Linked DNA regions of Prosthecomicrobium sp. N25. The protein of the gene in region 2 binds, or shares a complex with, the protein of the main gene of each other region. Links are inferred from orthologs where the notes say so. Each region holds a gene or a part of one and is shown on either strand. Other genes may lie near its edges.

What was found.
Region 1: the proteins of accB (region 2) and accD are in contact, whole or in part, in a solved structure (PDB 8UXZ), measured with the Escherichia coli proteins. The link is inferred for Prosthecomicrobium sp. N25 from one-to-one orthologs.

What each region holds. Positions count from the first base shown.
Region 1 is NZ_JBBCAT010000001.1:604,483-614,279, reverse strand. Bases 1-2,806 are described here. They hold accD (acetyl-CoA carboxylase, carboxyltransferase subunit beta), read right to left. Parts: upstream 1,951-2,806; coding sequence 1,051-1,950; downstream 1-1,050. Other genes in these bases: trpA (tryptophan synthase subunit alpha), read right to left, coding at 2,119-2,806; WBG79_RS02880 (bifunctional folylpolyglutamate synthase/dihydrofolate synthase), read right to left, coding at 1-953. Outside these bases: more of trpA, read right to left, coding at 2,807-2,961; trpB (tryptophan synthase subunit beta), read right to left, coding at 2,964-4,178; WBG79_RS02860 (phosphoribosylanthranilate isomerase), read right to left, coding at 4,213-4,890; WBG79_RS02855 (PepSY domain-containing protein), read left to right, coding at 5,045-5,353; WBG79_RS02850 (response regulator transcription factor), read left to right, coding at 5,353-6,012; WBG79_RS02845 (HAMP domain-containing sensor histidine kinase), read left to right, coding at 6,022-7,386; WBG79_RS02840 (trimeric intracellular cation channel family protein), read left to right, coding at 7,438-8,085; threonine-phosphate decarboxylase CobD, read right to left, coding at 9,335-9,797.
Region 2 is NZ_JBBCAT010000004.1:381,274-391,087, reverse strand. What follows is about bases 2,236-5,058. They hold accB (acetyl-CoA carboxylase biotin carboxyl carrier protein), read left to right. Parts: upstream 2,236-3,312; coding sequence 3,313-3,804; downstream 3,805-5,058. Other genes in these bases: accC (acetyl-CoA carboxylase biotin carboxylase subunit), read left to right, coding at 3,816-5,058; WBG79_RS24030 (DsbA family protein), read left to right, coding at 2,236-2,732. Outside these bases: WBG79_RS24040 (radical SAM/SPASM domain-containing protein), read left to right, coding at 1-570; WBG79_RS24035 (pyridoxal phosphate-dependent aminotransferase), read right to left, coding at 595-1,767; more of WBG79_RS24030, read left to right, coding at 1,965-2,235; more of accC, read left to right, coding at 5,059-5,174; aat (leucyl/phenylalanyl-tRNA--protein transferase), read left to right, coding at 5,187-5,876; WBG79_RS24010 (hypothetical protein), read left to right, coding at 5,974-6,576; WBG79_RS24005 (hypothetical protein), read right to left, coding at 6,638-6,826; WBG79_RS24000 (amidase), read right to left, coding at 6,858-8,267; WBG79_RS23995 (amidase), read right to left, coding at 8,294-9,706. UniProt on the Escherichia coli protein: This protein is a component of the acetyl coenzyme A carboxylase complex; first, biotin carboxylase catalyzes the carboxylation of the carrier protein and then the transcarboxylase transfers the carboxyl group to form malonyl-CoA.

The DNA.
Region 1 (9,797 bases), on a different replicon or contig from region 2:
TGGCCGCCGTCGAGCCAGACCTCGGCGCCCGCGGGGGCGAGCGCCGTGAGCGGCCCGGGGCCGAGCCGCTGCATGCGGGCCGGCCATTCCACCGTCTCCAGGCCGCGGCTGACGGCATCAGTGGTCAGCGGGACCCGGGCGGCGCGCAGGGCCGCGATGGCGGTGCCGGCGTTGACGTACTGGTGGCGGCCGAGGAGGCGCGGGGCGGAGAGATCGAGGAGCCCGTCCTCGTCCTGGTAGACGAGCCGTCCGTTCTCCTGGCCGGCGGTCCAGTCCTCGCCGCCGAGGCGCAGCCGCACCCCCTCGCGGGCGGCACGGCGGCGGAGCACGTCCTCGACCTCGGGCACCTGGGGCGAAGAGACGGCGGCGGCGCCGCGCTTGATGATGCCGGCCTTCTGCTCGGCGATGCCGGCGATGGTGTCGCCGAGGAACTTCTCGTGGTCGAGGGAGATCGACGTGATGGCCGAGACGAGCGGCGCCGGCACCACGTTGGTGGCGTCGAGCCGGCCGCCGAGGCCGACCTCCAGGAGGGTGTAGTCGGCCGGGTTGTCGGCGAAGAGCATGAAGGCGGCGACCGTGGTCAGTTCGAAGAAGGTGATCGGCGCGCCGGCGTTCGCCCGCTCGGCCTCCAGAATCGCGGCCGCCATGACGTCGTCCTCGACGAGCCTGCCGCCGCCGGGGCGGCCGAGGCGGATCCGCTCGTTGAAACGGACGAGATGGGGCGAGGTGTAGACGTGGCAGGTCTTGCCCGACGCCTCCAGGATCGCGCGCGAGAAGGCGGTGACCGAGCCCTTTCCGTTGGTGCCGGCGATGTGGATCACCGGCGGGATGCGCCTGTGGGGGTCGCCCAGGGTGGCGAGCAGCCTTTCGATGCGGTCGAGGCCGAGATCCCAGCCGGCGGGGATCGCCATGGTGAGCCGGTCGAGCAGGGCGTCGAGCGCAGACGGGGACATCGGGTGTTCAAGGCTCCTCTGGCGCCGGACCGGGAGGGGCCGGACGCGGGTCGGGGACCCGGACGCGGGTCACGGGACCCGGACGGGAAGTCCAGGGTCAGGCCGCGGCCTCGGTCGGGGCCGCCTCCGGCTCCTCGACTTGCACCTTCGGCGTCTTGGTGAGGAGGTGGCAGAGGCGCGACAAAGTCGCGCGCAACTCCAGTCGGCCGACCACCATGTCGACCATGCCGTGCTGGAGCAGGTACTCGGAGCGCTGGAACCCTTCCGGCAGCTTCTCGCGGATGGTCTGCTCGATCACGCGCGGGCCGGCGAAGCCGATGAGCGCGCCGGGTTCGGCGATGTGCACGTCGCCCAGCATGGCGTAGGAGGCGGTGACCCCGCCCGTCGTCGGGTTGGTGAGCACGACGATGTAGGGCAGCCGGGCCTCGCGGAGCGCCTGGATGGCCACCGTCGTGCGCGGCATCTGCATGAGGGAGAGGATGCCCTCCTGCATGCGCGCGCCGCCGGAGGCCGCGAAGAGGATGAAGGGAGCGAGCTTGTCGCGCGCCGTCATCATGCCGGCGATGATCGCCTCGCCGGCCGCCATGCCGAGGGAGCCGCCCATGAACTCGAAGTCCTGGACGGCGGCGACGACGGTCAGGCCATCGAGGGTGCCGTGGCCGAGCAGGACCGCGTCCTCGTTGCCGGTCTTCGCCTTGGCGTCCTTCAGCCGGTCGGTGTAGCGGCGCTCGTCACGGAACTTGAGCGGGTCGACGGGAACCCCCGGCACCGGGATGGTCTCGTATTTGGCGCCGTCGAAGAGGACCTCGAGCCGGCGCCGGGCCGGCATGCGCATGTGGTAGCCGGAGGACGGAATGACGAACTGGTTCGCCTCCAGGTCGCGGTGGAAGACCATCTCGCCGGTCTCGGGACACTTGATCCAGAGATTGTCGGGGGTCTCGCGCTTCGTCAGCAGGCTCTTGATCTTCGGCCGGACGACGTTGGTGAGCCAGTTCACGGGGGTCCACTCCGGTTGGGGAGCCCCGAGTCCCGGGGCCCCACGTGCTCTCACGTGCCTACACCGGCTTTCCGGCAGAGCCAAGGCATCGCCGCGCCTGCATCCGAGCCATAGCGGCGATACCCGCCGCGCGGCGGCCTGCGGGCGACATCGGGTCGCCCGAACCCGTCAGGCAGCGGTTTCCCGGCGGGCCGAGCGGACGCCCGCGGCGAGATCGGCGACGAAAGCGGTCACGGCCGGCACGGTCGCACCGGTGGCGCGGCCCTCGGCGTCCAGGGTCGCCGCGAGGGCATTGACGAGCGCGGAGCCGACGACCACGCCGTCCGCGTCGCGACCGATCGTGCGGGCCTGTTCGGCTGTCTTGACGCCGAAGCCCACCGCGACGGGCAGCCGGGTGTGGCGCTTGATGCGCTCCACCGCGCCGGCGACGCGGACGGCGTCCGGCGAGGCCGTGCCGGTGATGCCGAGGATCGAGACGTAGTAGACGAAGCCGGAGGTGTTGGCGAGGACGGCGGGCAGGCGCCGGTCGTCGGTCGTCGGGGTCGCCAGCCGGATGAAGTTGATGCCGCGCGCCATGGCGGGAACGCAGAGCTCGTCGTCGGCCTCGGGCGGCAGGTCGACGATGATCAGGCCGTCGACGCCGGCCGCCTTGGCGGCGTCCAGGAAGGCCTCCGGTCCCCAGGAATAGATGGGGTTGTAGTAGCCCATCAGCACGATCGGCGTGGTCCGGTCGGTCTCGCGGAATTCGCGCACCATCTGGAGCGTGCGGACCATGGTCTGGCCGCCGAGCAGCGCCCGCCGCCCGGAGGCCTGGATGGCGGGCCCGTCCGCCATCGGGTCGGAGAAGGGCATGCCCATCTCGATCACGTCCGCGCCGGCTCCGGGCAGCGCCTTCAGGATGGCGAGCGAGGTGGCGTAGTCGGGATCGCCGGCCGTCACAAAGGTGACGAGCGCCGGCCGGCCCTCAGCGGCGAGATCGGCGAAGCGGCGGGTGATGCGGCTCTCGGTCATGATCACATCCCGCCCAGGTGCTTCGCCACGGTGAAGACGTCCTTGTCGCCGCGGCCGCAGAGGTTCATGAGGATGATCTGGTCCTTGTGCATGGTGGGGGCGAGCTTGGCGACGTGGGCGAGGGCGTGGCTCGGCTCGAGCGCCGGGATGATGCCCTCGAGGCGGGTGCAGAGCTGGAAGGCCTCGAGGGCCTCCTTGTCGGTCGCCGGCACATAGGTGACGCGCCCGGTGTCGCGCAGCCAGGAGTGCTCGGGGCCGACGCCGGGGTAGTCGAGCCCGGCGGAGATCGAGTGGCCCTCGAGGATCTGGCCGTCGCCGTCCTGCAAGAGGTAGGTGCGGTTGCCGTGCAGAACGCCGGGGCGGCCGCCGTTCATCGAGGCGGCATGGCCGTTCTCCACGTCCATGCCGTGGCCGCCGGCTTCGACGCCGTAGATGGCGACGTCCTTGTCGTCAAGGAACGGATGGAACAGGCCGATGGCGTTGGAGCCGCCGCCGACGGCCGCGACGAGCGCGTCGGGCAGGCGGCCCTCCATTCCCAGCATCTGCTCCTTGGCCTCGTTGCCGATGACCGACTGGAAGTCGCGCACCATCGCCGGATAGGGGTGCGGGCCGGCCGCCGTGCCGATGATGTAGTAGGTGTCCTCGACGTTGGTGACCCAGTCGCGGAGCGCCTCGTTCATGGCGTCCTTGAGGGTGCCGGCGCCGGAGGTGACCGGGTTCACGGTGGCGCCGAGCAGCTTCATGCGGAAGACGTTCGGCGCCTGGCGCTCGACGTCGGTGGCGCCCATGTAGACGATGCAGGGATAGCCGAAGCGGGCCGAGACGGTGGCCGAGGCGACGCCGTGCTGGCCGGCGCCGGTCTCGGCGATGATGCGGGTCTTGCCCATGCGGCGGGCGAGCAGGATCTGGCCGAGGCAGTTGTTGATCTTGTGGCTGCCGGTGTGGTTCAGCTCGTCGCGCTTGAAGTAGATCTTGGCGCCGCCGAAATGCGCGGTCAGCCGCTCGGCGAAGTAGAGCGGGCTCGGGCGGCCGGTGTAGTGGGTGCCGAGGTGCTTCAGCTCGGCCTGGAAGGCCGGGTCGTTGCGGGCCTCCTCGTAGGCCTTCTCCAGCTCCAGGATCAGCGGCATCAGCGTCTCGGCGACGAAGCGGCCGCCGTAGAGGCCGAAGAAGCCGCGCTCGTCGGGGCCGGCGCGGAAGGTGTTCGGGGCGATGGTCACGGGCTCTTTCCTCAAGCAAATTCTCGGCGCGGGCTCACGCGGCGGCTTCGCCGGCCGCACCGGCCGCGCCGGCGCGCGCCTCGCGCAGGAAGGCGCGGATCCGGTCGGGGTCCTTGACGCCCGGCGCGCTCTCCACGCCCGATGATACGTCGACGGCCGGGGTCCGGGTCACCGCGATCGCGCGGGCGACGTTCGCGGGGTCCAGGCCCCCGGAAAGCATATAGGGCCGGCCGGGGTCAAGATCGCGGACGAGGCGCCAGTCGAAGGCGAGGCCGTTGCCGCCCGGGAGCGCGCCCGCCAGCGCGGGCGGCGGCTTGGCGTCGAAGAGGAAGCGGTCGACATGCGGCGCGAAGGCCGCCACCGGGGCGAGGTCGGCGGCCTCGGCGATCCGGACGGCCTTCATGACCGGCACGCCGAAGCGGGCCCGGACGGCGGCGGCCCGCTTCGGGGTCTCGGCGCCGTGCAACTGCAGGAGGTCGGGCCGGAGGACGTCGACGATGGCGGCGAGATCGTCGTCGGTCGCGTCCACGGTCAGCGCCACAATGCCGGCACGGCCGCGCACCGGCTCCGCCAGCAGGGCGGCCTCGGTCAGCGAGACGTTGCGGGGGCTGCGCGGGAAGAAGACGAAGCCGACCATGTCGGCGCCGGCCTCGAGGGCGGCGGCCACGGTCTCGGGCGTCTTCAGTCCGCAGATCTTGACCAGGAGGCTCATGGGTCCGGCTCTCGTCTCGCGAGAGGATCCTTGGCACGCCGAGGCCGTCGCGTCCACCGCGGAACGCAGGGGCCGAAAAAAGCCGGCCCGACCCTTCGGTCAGTCACCGGACAGCCGCAATGTCCTATTATCGCGGCGACAAGGATCTCCTTCCATGCGCCCCGACCCGCGGTCCCTCCTCTGCGCGGCGGCCCTCCTCGCCGCCGTCGTACCCGCCGCCGCACAGAGCGCGGTGGCCGACCACGAAGCCGCACTCGCGGCACTCGCCCGCGGCGAGGTCAAGCCACTGGACGAAATCCTGGCCACGGTCAAAATCGGCACCGATGCGTTCATCGGGATCGGATTCGACCGGGCCGACGGACGGTGGGTCTACGCCATGACACTTCTGACCGAGAGCGGGCGCTATCGGGTGGTCACGGTCGACGCCGCCACGGCTGAGGTTCTGAACGAAGAGCTGAAGTGATGCGGGTACTGGTGGTGGAAGACGAAGACAGGATCCGTCGGGACCTGGCCGTGCAACTCAAGAATGCCGGCTACGTCGTCGAAGAGGCGGCGGACGGCGAGACCGCATGGTTCCGCGGCGACACGGAGGACTTCGACGCCATCGTGCTCGACCTCGGGCTGCCGAAGCTCGACGGGCTGCAGGTCCTCAAGCGCTGGCGGGAGAGCGGGCGCGACGTCCCGATCCTGATCCTGACGGCGCGCGGCAGCTGGACCGACCGGGTCGAAGGCATCGACGCGGGAGCAGACGACTACCTGGTCAAGCCGTTCCGGATGGAAGAGGTCGTGGCCCGGGTGCGGGCGCTGATCCGCCGATCGGCGGGCCGGGCGAGCCCGGTCCTCTCGGCGCGCGGCATCACGCTCGACACCCGGCGGGCGCGCGCGTCCGTGGACGGCCAAGCGGTGCCGCTGTCGCCCCTGGAGTTCCGGCTCCTCTCCTACCTGCTCCATCATCGCGGACGGGTGGTCAGCCGGGCCGAACTGGTCGAGCACATCTACCATGAGGACGTCGAGCCGGATTCCAACGCTCTCGAGGTGCTGGTCGGCCGCGTCCGCCGCAAGGTGGGCTCGGACGTGATCGAGACCCGGCGGGGACACGGCTATCTCGTCTCCTCGGACTGAGCCCGGGCCTTGACGCGCGGGTCGCTCCGTCTTCGCCTCATCCTGTCGGCGGCAGTCTCGACGGTCATCGCCGTCGCGGCGGCCGGGGTGGCGCTCGTGGTCCTGGCCGAGCGGCACGTCGAGCGCCGGCTGGTCCAGGAAGTCACGGCGCATCTCGACCAGCTCACGGCCCTGCTCCGGGTCGGCGAGAGCGGTCCGATCGTGATCGACGACCTCGCCGACCCGCGCTTCACCCGCCCGCTCTCCGGCCTCTACTGGCAGATCGTCGAGAACGGCGAGGCGAAGGCGCGGTCGCGGTCGCTGTGGGACCAGGTCCTGCCGATCCCGCCGGAGAACCAGCCGCAGAACGTGCCGATGACGGTCGACGGGCCCGGCGACCAGGTCCTGCTCGGGCTGGAGCGGCGGGTCTCGATGGCGGCGGAGGCGGGCTCGGACCTGCGCCATTTTCGCCTGTTCGTGGCGGAGGACAAGTCGGAGATCGACGGGCTGGTCCGGACCTTCGCGCTGGAGGCGTCGGCCTTCCTGTTCGCCCTCATCGCCTTCCTGACTCTTGCCGGGTGGCTGACCATCACGATCGGGCTGAAGCCCCTGGAAGGCCTGCGCGATCTCGTCCTGGAGGTCCGCGGCGGCCGGGCCCGGCGGCTCGACGGCGACTTCCCGGACGAAGTGGCGCCGCTGGTCGGCGAACTCAACGGCCTGATCGCCGCGCAGGAGCAGGCGCTCGAGCGGGCGCGGGCGCGGGCCGGCGATCTGGCCCACGGCCTGAAGACCCCGCTCGCCGTGCTGGCGACCGAGTCGCGGTCCTTGCGCGAGCGCGGCGAGATGGGCTCGGCCGAGGCGATCGACGCGGAGATCACCGGCATGTCGCGCTTCGTCGAGCGCGAGCTCGCCCGGTCGCGCGCGGCCGCCCTGCCCTACCTGCAGCGGCTCGACCTGTCGCGCGCCCTCGACCGGATGGTGGGCGCCATGCAGCGGCTGCCGCGCGGCGACGAGATCGACTGGCTCGTCGAGGTCCCGCCCGGCCTGAGCGTGGCGGTCCACGCGGAGGACGCCAACGAGATCCTCGGCAATCTCCTCGACAACGCGCGCAAGTGGGCGAAGTCTCGCATCGAGGTCACGGCCGGGCTCGCCGGCGACAAGGTCCGGCTGGTCGTGGCCGACGACGGGCCCGGGGTGCCGGAGGAGCGGCGCGAGAGCGTGCTCATGCGCGGCATCCGGCTCGACGAATCGGTGCAGGGCTCGGGGCTCGGCCTCTCCATCGTGGACGACCTGGTGGTCAGCTACGGCGGGCGGCTCACCTTGTCGGAGACGGCCGGGGGCGGGCTCACGGCGGAGGTCCTGCTGCCCCGCGGCGAGGCCTCGCCGGCGCATTGAGCGCCGCGCCGGGCCGTGCGACACCGGTCCGCACCACCGGACCGGACCCCCATGGCGCTCGACCTCCCGACCCTCGACGTCCCGCTCTTCCAGCTCGCCGACTATGCCGGCGTGGCGCTCTTCGCCGCCACGGGCGCGCTCGCGGCCGCCCGGTTGCGGCACGACATCGTCACCTTCGGGGTCTTCGCCGCGGTCACGGGGGTGGGCGGAGGCACGCTGCGCGACCTGCTCCTCGGCGTCCCGGTGTTCTGGGTCGGCGATTCGGGCTATCTCGCGGTCTCGCTTCTGGCGGCGCTGGCGGTGTGGCTGACCGGGACGGGGCCGGCCTGGCGGCTCACCGCGCTCCTCTGGCTCGACGCGGTCGGGCTCGCGGCCTACGCCGTGATGGGCGCCGCGAAAGCGACCGCGGCCGGCGCCGCCCCGCTGGTCGCCCTGACCATGGGGGTGATGACGGCGACCTTCGGGGGGATCGTGCGCGACGTGATCGCGGGCGAGCCGTCGATCCTGCTGACGCGCGAGATCTATGCCACCGCGGCCCTGACGGGGGCCGCCACCTACGTGGGCCTCGGTCTCGCCGGCGTGCCCTCGCCGGTGCCGGCGCTCGCGGGGGCGGCGTTGGCCTTCGCGGTCAGGGCGGGGGCGCTGGCGTTCGGCTGGACGCTCCCGGGATTCGGCGGGGGGAACCGGACGGAAGGCTGACCGCCGTCGCGGGCGGCCGGGCGGTCGTCCCGGAGGGCGGACCAGACCGCCCCGGCGATCGCCAGCGGTCCCAGGAGGCCGACATGGGCGACGACGGCGGGCGAGACCGCCGGCCACAGCCACAGGGCCGCGAGGGGTAGCGCGAAACGGCCGCGTCGGGCGGCCAGCAGCGTGACGGCGGCCGACAGGGCGACCATGTCGTAGAGGTATCCGTACGGGGTCGCCAGGAGGCCGAGGCCAGCGGTGGCGACCGCGCGGGCCAGGGGATCGGCGGCGGGATCCCGCCAGAGCCGCCAGGCGAGACCCGCCGAGATCGCGGCGGCGAGGCCCTGCAGGGCCCAGGCGGCCGAAAGCTCCGCGCCGAGCGAGCGGGCCATCATGAAGACCGTGACGCAGTTCACCTGGTAGCCCTGCGGGTAGGGCGCCTCCAGGATGGCGGTCATCAGCGGGCGAGTCTCGATCCAGAACAGGTGCCAGGCCTCGAGGCCGAAGAGGATCGCGGTCAGGACCGCCACGGCCGCGGCCACCAGGCCCGCGGACAGGATCGCGCGCCACTGGCCGGCGGCCAGGAGACAGATCGGGACCAGGAGACCCATCTGGGGCTTGAGGGTCAGGAGGCCGAAGAGGCAGCCGGCGAGGACCGGGCGGCGCTCGACGGCGAGGAGGCCGCCGAGGAGGAGCGCGGCCGTCCAGGCGCCGTGCTGGCCGAGAAGGGCGTTGCGCCAGACCGCCGGGGCGAGGAGTGCGACCGCGATCACCCAGGGCGGCGCCCCCGCCCGGTGCAGGACCCAGCCGAGGAGCGCCAGTCCGCCCAGGGTGAACACGAGGTGGCTCTCGGCGAGCGGCAAGCCCGCGAGGGGCACGGCAAGCAGCAGGATGGAGGGCGGGTAGCTCCATTCCTGGTTACCGATGCGGGCGAGGTAGAGTTCGCGCAGAGCGGCCCGGTAGGCCTCGACGTCGAAGAGGGTCGCGATCCGGCCCTCGGCCGCCAGGGTGCCTCCGGCCCAGAGATTGGTGAAGTCCCATTGCGGGAGCGTGTTGGCGGCGGGCGAGAAGCCGTCCGGGTCGAGCCGCCAGAGCGTGGCGAGAAGCATCAGGCCGATCGCGGTGGCGGCGAGCGGCAGGGCCACGAAGAGCGGATCGGCGCGGCGCGCCGGCCTGGAATCCGAAACCGCTGGTGCCGCGTCCGCCATGGCGCCGCCCGCTCCGTGGTGGGGAGTTCGACGGCTGAAATTCTAGATGGCGGGGGTTAAGAAATTTCAGTCCTTGGCGGTCCTTTCAGCGCCGCGGCGAGGCGCGTCCAGGCGGACTCGTCGCCCGGCATGCCGAAGCGCAGCAGGGACGGGTCCTCGAAGCGCCGGACCAGGATGCCGGCGCCGCCGAGCCGCACGCGCAGCGCGGGCGCATCCGGGCTGCGGGCCAGGCGGTAGAGCGCGGAGCCGCCGACGACCTCGAAGCCTGCCGGGCCGAGCAGGGCGTCCAGGCGCGCGGCATCCCGGGCGAGCCGGGAGACGGCGGCCTCGAGCCAGGCCGAATCCGACAGGGCGGCCCGGCCGACCGCGATGGCGGGTCCCGGCACCGCCCAGGGGCCGAGGGCGGCGCGCAGCCCCTCGACCAGGGCGTCCGGGCCGAGCGCAAAGCCGAGCCGGACGCCGGCGAGCCCGTAGGCCTTGCCGAAAGAGCGCAGCACGAGGGCGTTGGCGGGCCGCCCG
Region 2 (9,814 bases):
CTCTGCGCCGTCCGGCGCCGGGACGGGCGCTCGCACCCGGTGGTCGAAGTGCAGTACGTCACCCACGCCCACCACCCGGCCGGCGAGGCCGCCCGGGTCCGCGCGCTGGCGCTCGAGGCCGGCGCTGATATTTTCACGCCGATCACGCCCTATCCCTTCGACAACGTGACCGACGAGGACCCGGAGCTCCACGACGTCGTCGGCCCCCACCCCGCCGGGCTGATGCCGCGCTGCCACTGGCCCTTCACGTCCATGGTGGTCAAGTTCGACGGCGACGTGATTCCCTGCTGCAACTTCCGGACCGGCAGTCAGTATGCCGAGGGCGCCGACCCGCTGGCTGCCGGCAACGTCTTCGAAACGCCCCTCGAAGAGATCTGGAACGGGCCCGCCTACCGCGACATGCGCCGCCTCGCGTCGGATCCCTCGGCGGCCGATCGCGATCCGTCCCTAAAGTGCTCCTTCTGCTACGGTTGTCCGGCTCTCTACAGGCGGGTCCGCAGGGCCGCGCCCCTGCTGACGGAGGGGTCGAAGGATCCCACCCCCGCCGCTGGCCGCCGGATCGCGGTCTGACCCGATCCGCCGCCGTCCCTTGTCTCAGGACGAGCCGCGGCCGAGCCATCCCCCGATCCGCTCCACCGCCTCCGCCACGTCGGCCTCCGTGCCCGCGAAGGAGAATCGCATGAAGCCGTGGCCGCGGGCGCCGTCGAAGTCGGGGCCCGGGGTCGCGGCAACGCCGGCCTCCACCAGCATGCGGCGCGAGAAGTCCAGGCTGTCGTTGGAGAAGCGCTTGACGGAGGCGTAGACGTAGAAGGCCCCGTCCACCGGCAGGAGTTCGTCGAAGCCGATCCGCGGCAAACGATCGAGGAGAAGCGCCCGGTTCACCGCGTAGGAGGCCTTCACGGCGTCGAGTTCGAGCGTGGAGGCCGGATCGAAGGCCGCCACGGCCGCCCGCTGCGAGATCTCGTTGTTGGAGAGTGTGAGATTCTGCGCCAGCCGGTCGACCGGACGGACCAGCACCTCCGGCAGCACCATCCAGCCGATCCGCCAGCCGGTCATGCAGTAGTACTTGGAGAAGCTGTTCACCACGATTGCCCGCGGCGAGAAGGACAGCGCCGTCCGCTGTTCGCCCGCGAAGACGAGGCCGTGGTAGATCTCGTCCGAGATGAACCAAAGCCCCAGCTCGTCGGCGACCTCGATGAGCGCCTGCAGGGCCTCGGGCGTGTACATGGTGCCGGTCGGGTTCGCCGGGCTGGCGATCAGGATGCCGTGGAGCGGCCGCACGGCATGCGCCGCCCGGATCATGTCGGGCGTGAGCGTCCAGCGGGTCGCCGCCGTGGTCTCGATCTCGACCGCCTCGAGCCCGAGCGCGCCGAGGAGATTGCGGTACGCCGGGTAGCCGGGCGTCGGCAGGGCGACGCGCGCGCCGACGTCGAAGGCGGCCAGGAACGCCAGGGTGAAGGCCCCCGAGGAGCCGGCCGTGACGGCGATGCGCTCCGGCGCGACCGCCACCCCGTAGGTCCGGGCGTAGTGCGCCGCGATCGCCTCCCGCAGCGGCCGGATCCCCATCGCCTCCGTGTAGCCGAGCCGCCCCGACCGCAGCGCCGCCTCGGCCGCCGCGATCACCGGCCGCGGCGCCGGCGCCCCCGGCTGACCGACCTCCATGCGCACGACCCGGTGCCCCTGCCGCTCCCGCTCGACGGCGGCCGCCAGCACCTCCATGGCGATGAAGGGCTCGACGCGGCTGCGGGACGAGGGTTCGAACGGCATGGGGCTCCTCCGGACACCCTCCCCTTACCAGTCCCGCCCGCCCCCGCGAAGCCCCGACGCCACAGCCCGCTCACCGTCGCGGGCGACCGGTCCTCAAGGAAAGTTGAATAGGACGGCCGCGCGCCCTATTCGTGCCGTAAGCCGCGGCGCCCTATAACGCGCAAGCGGCGCGCCGCGCGCCCCGGAGATCCGTTCCCATGCGATTTGCCCCGACCGCCCTCCTTCTCGCCGGCGCCCTGGCGCTCGCTCCCCTGTCGGCCCGGCCGGCGGTCGCCGCCGAGGCGCTGAGCGCGGACCAGAAGGCCGCGGTGGAGAAGCTCGTCCACGACTACATCCTGGCCAATCCGGAGATCGTCGAGGAGGCCCTGAACCTTCTGGAGAAGCGCAAGGCCGACCAGGCCGCCGCCCAGCAGAAGCAGACGATCTCGGAGAAGTCCGGCGTCCTCTTCAACTCCGCCCGCCAGGTCGTCCTCGGCAATCCGAAGGGCGACGTCACGGTCGTCGAGTTCTTCGACTACAACTGCGGATACTGCAAACGCGCGCTCGGCGACATGATGGCGCTGATCAACGAGGACAAGAACATCCGCTTCGTCCTCAAGGAATTCCCCGTCCTCGGACCGGGCTCGGTCGAGGCCGCCCAGGTGGCCGCCGCCGTCAACCGCGTCGCACCGCAGAAGTATCTCGACTTCCACCAGACCCTGCTGCTCGGCCGTGGCGAGGCCAACAAGGCCAAGGCGCTCGAGGCCGCCGCCTCCGTCGGCATCGACCGCAAGAGGGTCGAGGCGGAGCTCTCCCACCCGGAGATCGCCGCGACCATCGAGGAATCCTACGCCCTCGCCAACGGCCTCGGCCTGACCGGCACCCCCTCCTACGTGGTCGGCGAGTCGATCGTGCCCGGCGCCATCGGCCATGACCGGCTGAAGCAGCGCATCGCCGAAGCCCGCTGCGGCCAGACGACCTGCTGATCACGATTCCCAGGAAGCCATGAGGCGTCCGGCCGGGCCCCCCGCCGGACGCCTTTTTCTTTGCCCGGACTGCCCGATGGCGCCGATCAGGCCATTTGCGCGGGCATGACCGCCGGCGGGGCGGGGTTGGTGTCCTTCAGGATCGTCCCCAGCGGCCGGACCAGGCTGCCGCCGACCGGAACGATCGCCCGCGGTTCGTCCAGGAACGGGATCGGGCGGCGGATGACGGGAACTCCCGCGCGTCGAAGATGTAATACTGCCGGTCCGTGTACCGTGCGACCAGGTGGCGGAACGCCGTCCTCCCCGCAGGCCCAGCGCGAAGGGGCTTTCCCTCCGGGGGGCGAGCGCCTATAAAGCGCGCCTCGGAGGATCGGGGCCCACCCCGGCCGGCCGCGAGTCGGGCGACCTCGTCGCCTCCGCTGGCCGCCGATCGGGCACCCGGGGACGCAGGGTCCCCGCGGCCGGGCACCACGGTGCCCGGGCGGGGGGATCGGCGGCCCGCCTCCCGGGCAGCGGCGCGGCTCCGCGCCCGCACGCCCTCGGCACCTCGCCCGAACCGGGAAGGCTCAGTCGATCCAACATGGCCAATTCCAAGAAACCGTTCGATACCGACCTGATCCGCGATCTGGCGATGCTGATCGCCGAGACGGACCTGACCGAGATCGAAGTCTCCCAGGGCGACCTGCGCATCCGGGTGGCTCGGAACGTCACTATCACGGCGCCGGTCCACGTGGCCGCGCCCCAGTCGGTCGCCGCGCCGGCCGTCGCGCAGCCCGCGCCCGTGCCCGCCGGCCTGGCGCCGAAGGCGGCGGCGGGCGAGCCCGACTACACCAGCCACCCCGGCCTGGTGAAGTCCCCCATGGTGGGCACGGCCTACCGCGCCTCAGAGCCCGGCTCGCCGCCCTTCGTCGAGATCGGCTCCAAGGTCCGTGAAGGCCAGACGCTGCTCATCGTCGAGGCGATGAAGACCATGAACCAGATCCCCGCCCCGCGCGCCGGCACGGTCACCGCCATCCTGTTCGACGACGCCTCCCCGATCGAATACGGCGAACCGCTCGTCGTGATCGAGTGAGCGAGGCGCGGATGTTCAACAAGATCCTGATCGCCAACCGCGGCGAGATCGCCCTCCGGGTGCTGCGCGCCTGCAAGGAGCTCGGCATCAAGACCGTCGCGGTGCACTCGACCGCCGATGCCGACGCCATGCACGTCCGCCTCGCCGACGAGAGCGTCTGCATCGGGCCGCCGCCGGCGCGGGAGAGCTACCTGAACATCCCCCAGCTCGTCGCCGCCTGCGAGATCACCGGCGCCGACGCGGTCCACCCCGGCTACGGCTTCCTGAGCGAGAACGCCCGCTTCGCCGAGATCGTCGAGGCGCACGGCGTGAAGTTCATCGGCCCCTCGGCCGAGCACATCCGCATCATGGGCGACAAGATCGAGGCCAAGCGCACGGCGGAGCGCCTCGGCATCCCGGTCGTTCCCGGCTCGGCCGGCGGGGTCGCCAACGAGCAGGAGGCGATCCGCGTCGCCGCCGAGATCGGCTATCCGGTCCTCATCAAGGCGGCGGCCGGCGGCGGCGGTCGCGGCATGAAGGTGGCGAAGACCGAGGACGACCTGCTGGACGCCTTCGCGACCGCCCGCGCCGAGGCCCGCAACGCCTTCGGCGACGACTCCGTCTACATCGAGAAGTATCTCGGCCGCCCGCGCCACATCGAGATCCAGGTGATGGGCGACGGCCAGGGCCACGCCATCCATCTCGGCGAGCGCGACTGCTCCCTGCAGCGCCGGCATCAGAAGATCTGGGAGGAGGCCGGGTCGCCCGCCCTCAACGCCGAGGAGCGCGACCGCATCGGAGGCGTCGTCGCCCGCGCCATTGCCGACCTCGGCTATGCCGGCGCCGGCACGATCGAGTTCCTGTACGAGGACGGCGAGTTCTACTTCATCGAGATGAACACGCGCCTGCAGGTGGAGCATCCGGTCACCGAGGCGGTCACGGGCATCGACCTCGTCAACGAGCAGATCCGCGTCGCCTCCGGGGCGGCGCTCTCGGTGCGCCAGGAGGACGTCAAGTTCAACGGCCACGCCATCGAGTGCCGCATCAACGCCGAAAACCCCGCGACCTTCGCACCCTCCCCCGGCAGGATCTCCTACTTTCATCCGCCGGGCGGCCTCGGCGTGCGGGTCGATTCCGGCGTCTACCAGGGCTACGCCATCCCGCCCTACTACGACAGCCTGATCGGCAAGCTGATCGTCCACGGCCGCAACCGCGTCGAGTGCATGATGCGCCTCAGGCGCTGCCTCGACGAGTTCGTCGTCGACGGCATCGACACGACCATTCCCCTTTTCCGCAAACTGGTCGACAATCAGGATATCGCGAACGGGATGTACGACATCCACTGGCTCGAGCGGTATCTCGCCACCAAGCCGTTCGAAGCCGACATTTGAGCGGGGCGGCGCATGGCCGGCCGTGAACGACACGTCGAGATCACCGCGGACGTGCTGCTGCGGGCCTATGCTGTCGGCATCTTCCCCATGGCCGAGTCCGCCGAGGACCCGGGCCTCTTCTGGGTCGAGCCGGAGCGGCGCGGGATCATCCCGCTCGATGGCTTCCGCCTGCCCCGGCGCCTCGCCCGCACCGTGCGCTCCGACCGCTTCGAGATCCGCTGCGACACGGACTTCCTGGCGGTGATCGACGGCTGCGCCGAGCCGGCCCCGGGGCGCCGCAAGACCTGGATCAACGCCCGCATCCGGCGCCTCTACCACGACCTCTTCAAGATGGGCCGGGCCCATACGGTCGAGGCCTGGTCGGGCGGCGCGCTCGTCGGCGGGCTCTACGGCGTCTCCATCGGCGGCGCCTTCTTCGGCGAGAGCATGTTCTCCCGCGAGACCGACGCCTCGAAGGTGAGCCTCGTCCACCTCGTCGCGCGGCTGAAGGCCGGCGGCTACCGCCTGCTCGACACCCAGTTCGTCACCGAACACCTCGCCACCTTCGGCGCCCTCGAGGTGTCCCGCCGCGAATACCAGCGCCTCTTGGAGAAGGCCCTGCCGATCGAGGCCGACTTCGCCGCCCTGCCCCTGACCGGCGTCACCGGCGCGACCGTCGTCGACCTGGTCAGCGCCCCAACCCCGCCGACCCCGAAATCGTGACTGCGCCGCGCGGCCGGACGGGCGTAGACTGGCCCGGTCGGAACGCGGGGAGCGGGCCGCCTCGGTCTCCGTCTCGCGCTCGACGAGGAGGACGGCCATGCACATCTCAGGGTCCAGCCAGTCCGGTTACGAGGTGACCGGCCTGTTCGGCGACGTCGACAGCTTCGAGACCGCCGCCGACAACCTGCTCTCCAGGGGTTTCGACCTCTCCGACCTCAGCGTCGAGGGCGCCCGCCGGCTCGTCCGGTCGGGCTTCGGCGAGGCCGCCCGCGTCGAGCCCTGCCGCCTGCCCTATATCCAGCGCGAGAGCCTCGGGGATGCCGAGGGGGGCATCCTCGGCGCGTCCGTGTATGTGCCGGCCATGCTGGGCGCCGTGGTGGTCGCCGCCACGGGCGGCACGGTGCTGGCGGCCGCGGGCGCCGCGGCCATCGCCGGCGGCCTCGGCGCCGCCCTGGGCACCGGCATCGCCTGGCGCATGGGCCACCGCCACCGCGCCCGCGTCGCCGACGACATCCGGCGCGGCGGGCTGAAGCTCTGCGTCGACGCCGCGTCGGCCGAGGCCGCTGCTTCCGCGCGCGCGGTCCTGGCCGAATGCGGCGCCACCGGCATCGTCCTGCGCGAACTCGAGCAGGAGCCCGAGGAGACGCCCGAGCAGCGCTTCGCGCCGGTCATCGAGCCGACCCGCCGGATCCCCTACTGAAGGCCGTCGCGGCCCCTGCCCGAGGCTTGCCCCTCCGTCCGCCTGCGGACGGAGGCGCAGTTCAGGCCGCCTTCGGCGCCAGGCTGAAGACGTTCACGGGCTCCTCCGCATAGCTCCGCTCGATCGAGCGGATGAAGGCGGCGGCCCGGTCGAGGTCCTTCACCAGCTCCTCGAGCTTCGGCACCTCGGCCTCGGTCGGCAGGCGGAGGCCGAGCACCTCCATGCGGGTCTTGAAGGGCAGTTCGGTCATGGTCGTGTCCTCGCGTGTGTGAAGGGACGGGTCAGGCGGCGAGCGCCTCGATGGTGGCGAAGGCGGGCCGGACGGCCCGATACTGGGTCGCGGTCTCGAAGGCGTCGCCGGCCTTGAGGGCGACATGGTCCTCGAAGGGCCGCGCCACGATCTGCAGCGACAGCGGCAGACCGGCCGCCGAGTAGCCCGAGCAGATCGAGTGGGCCGGGAATCCTGTCACGTTGAAGGGTCGCGTATAGGACGCCCCGAAGGAGAGCGGGCCGTCCGGATCGAACTTCGGCGCCACGTCGACGACCGTCGGCAGGATCATGACGTCGACCTCGCGCATCGCCGCGCTCATCTCGGCGACGAGCCGGGTCCGGTGCCGGAGCGCCGAGACGTGGTCGCTGGCCTTGACGAAGGCCCCGGCCATCAGCCGCCCGCGCCCGCTCGCCCCGTAGAGCTCCGGCGTCGCCTTCAACGTCTTGGCGTGGAACGCGAAAGCCTCCGCCCGCGAGATGAGCGAGCCCGCGGCGTTGTAGTGCTCCATCGGCGACAGGGTCACGTCCGACATCACGGCCCCGAGCGACTGGAAGACCGCGATGGCCGCCTCCACGGCCGCGCCCGTCTCCGCGCTCGGCAGTACGTCCTTCTCGAAGAAGTGCCGGATGACGCCGATCCTGAGGCCCTTCACGCCGGTGCCGATCGCGCCGGCGAAATCCGGCACGGGCACGTCGGCGCTGCCCGGATCGAGCGGGTCGTAGCCGGCGAGCACCTCCATCATCAGCGCGCAGTCCTCGCTGGTCCAGGCCATCGGGCCGCCGTGGTCCATGGTGAAGGAGAGCGGCAGGATCCCGCGCCGGCTGACGCGCCCGTAGGTCGGCTTCAGCCCCGCGATGCCGCACCAGGCGGCCGGGTTGCGGATGGAGCCGCCCGTGTCGGTGCCCATCGCCCCGGTGCAGAGTCCGGTGGCGACCGCCGCGCCGGAGCCGCTGGACGAACCGCCCGGCTGCCGCTCGAGGTCCCACGGATTGCGCGCCGGCGGCCAGGGCAGGTCGAAGGACGGCCCGCCGATGGCGAATTCCATCGTCGACAGCTTGCCGATCATGATCGCGCCGGCCGCCTTCAGGAGCTGCACCGTGCGCGCGTCCTCGGCCGGGACGTGGTCGCGGTAGAGCGCCGAATGCCCGGTCGTCGCGATGCCGGCCGTGTTGTAGATGTCCTTGAGCCCGATCGGGATGCCGTGCAGCGGCCCCTTCCAGCCCCCCGCCGCGATCTCCGCTTCGGCCTTCTTGGCCTCCGCGAGCGCGCTCTCGGCGAGGACCAGGATGAAGGCGTTGAGCTTCGGGTCGAGCGCCTCGATCCGTGCAAGGTAGGCCTTGGTGAGCTCGACGGGCGACAGCTTGCGGACGCGGATCAGCCGGGCGGCCTCCGCGATGGTGAGGAAATGCAGGTCGGTCATGGGTCGGGTCCTCGGCGGCGCGGCGGTCACTCGGCCGCGATCGCCGCGGGCGCGGCGGTCGCGAAGGCGGGACGGAGGGAGCGGAAGTCGGTGGCCTTCTCGTAGGCGTCGCCGGCCTTGAGGACGAGGGCGTCCTCGAAGGGCCGGCCGGCGATCTGCAGCGACAGCGGCAGCCCGGCCTTGGAGAAGCCGTTGCAGACCGACAGGGCCGGACTGCCCGTGACGTTGAAGACGGCCGTGAAGATCGGCCCGCGGATCACCGCGTCCTCGAAGGTCGGCGCCGGCCGATGCCAGCCGGGCGTGACCACCAGGTCGACCTTGCCGAGCACCGCGGCCATCTCGGCGACGAGCCGCCCGCGATGCCGCATGGCGTTGACGTAGACGTCGGCGTCCAGGAACGCCCCAGCCATGATCCGCCGTCGCGTGATCTCGCCGTAGAGCTCCGGTGTCTTGGTGATCCAGCGCTCGTGGATCGCGAAGGCCTCGGCGCGCGAGATGAGATTGCAGGTGTCGGCATAGTGCTGGAGCGGCGAGACCGTCACGGTCTCGACCGTCGCCCCGAGCCCCTTCAGGACGTCGAGCGAGGCGTCGAAGGCGGCGACCATCTCCGGGTCGGTCTCGAGGTCGGTCTCGAAGAAATGCCGGATGGCGCCGATCTTCAGGCCCTTCAGGCCGCCGCCGAGCGCCCCGGCGAAATCCGGCAAGGGCACCTTCGCGCTCGCCGGGTCGAGCGGGTCGTGGCCGGCCAGGGCCTGCATCATCAGCGCGCAATCCTCGGCGGTCCAGCACATCGGGCCGCCGTGATCGAGGCTGAAGGAGAGCGGCAGGATGCCCCGCCGGCTGACGAGCCCGTAGGTCGGCTTGTGCCCGGCGATGCCGCACATCGCCGCCGGCCAGCGGATCGAGCCGCCCGTGTCGGTGCCCATGGACCCTGTGCACAGGCCGGCCGCGATCGCCGCGCCCGAGCCGGACGAGGAGCCGCCCGGGATGTGGTCGAGGTTCCACGGGTTGCGCGCCGGTGGCCACGGCAGGTCGAAGCAGGGGCCGCCCGTGGCGAACTCGTGGGTGGCGAGCTTGCCCAGGATGACGGCGCCCGCCGCCCTGAGCTTGGCGACCGTGACGGCGTCCTCGGACGGCACATGGTCCTTGAAGAGCGCCGAGTGCCCCGTCGTGGCGACGCCGGCCGTGTTGTAGATGTCCTTGAGGCCGATCGGAATGCCGTGCAGAGGCCCTTTCCAGCCGCCCGCCGCGATCTCGGCCTCCGCCTTGGCGGCCTCGGCCAGGGCGCTCTCCTCCATCAACAGGATGAAGGCGTTGAGCTTGCCGTCGAGGCGCTTGACGCGCTCGATGAAGACCTTGGTCAGGTCGACGGGCGACAGCTTGCGCGCTTGGATGAGCGCGGAAGCCTCGGCGATGGTCAGGAAGGCGAGGTCGGTCATGGCGGGCTCCAGGCGAATGCCGGCCGACGCCCCTCCGGGCCCGAGCGATTGTGTACAACAAATCCGCTCGGCACCCCGAAGAATGCGATCGGCCGGCCTTGCGGCGGC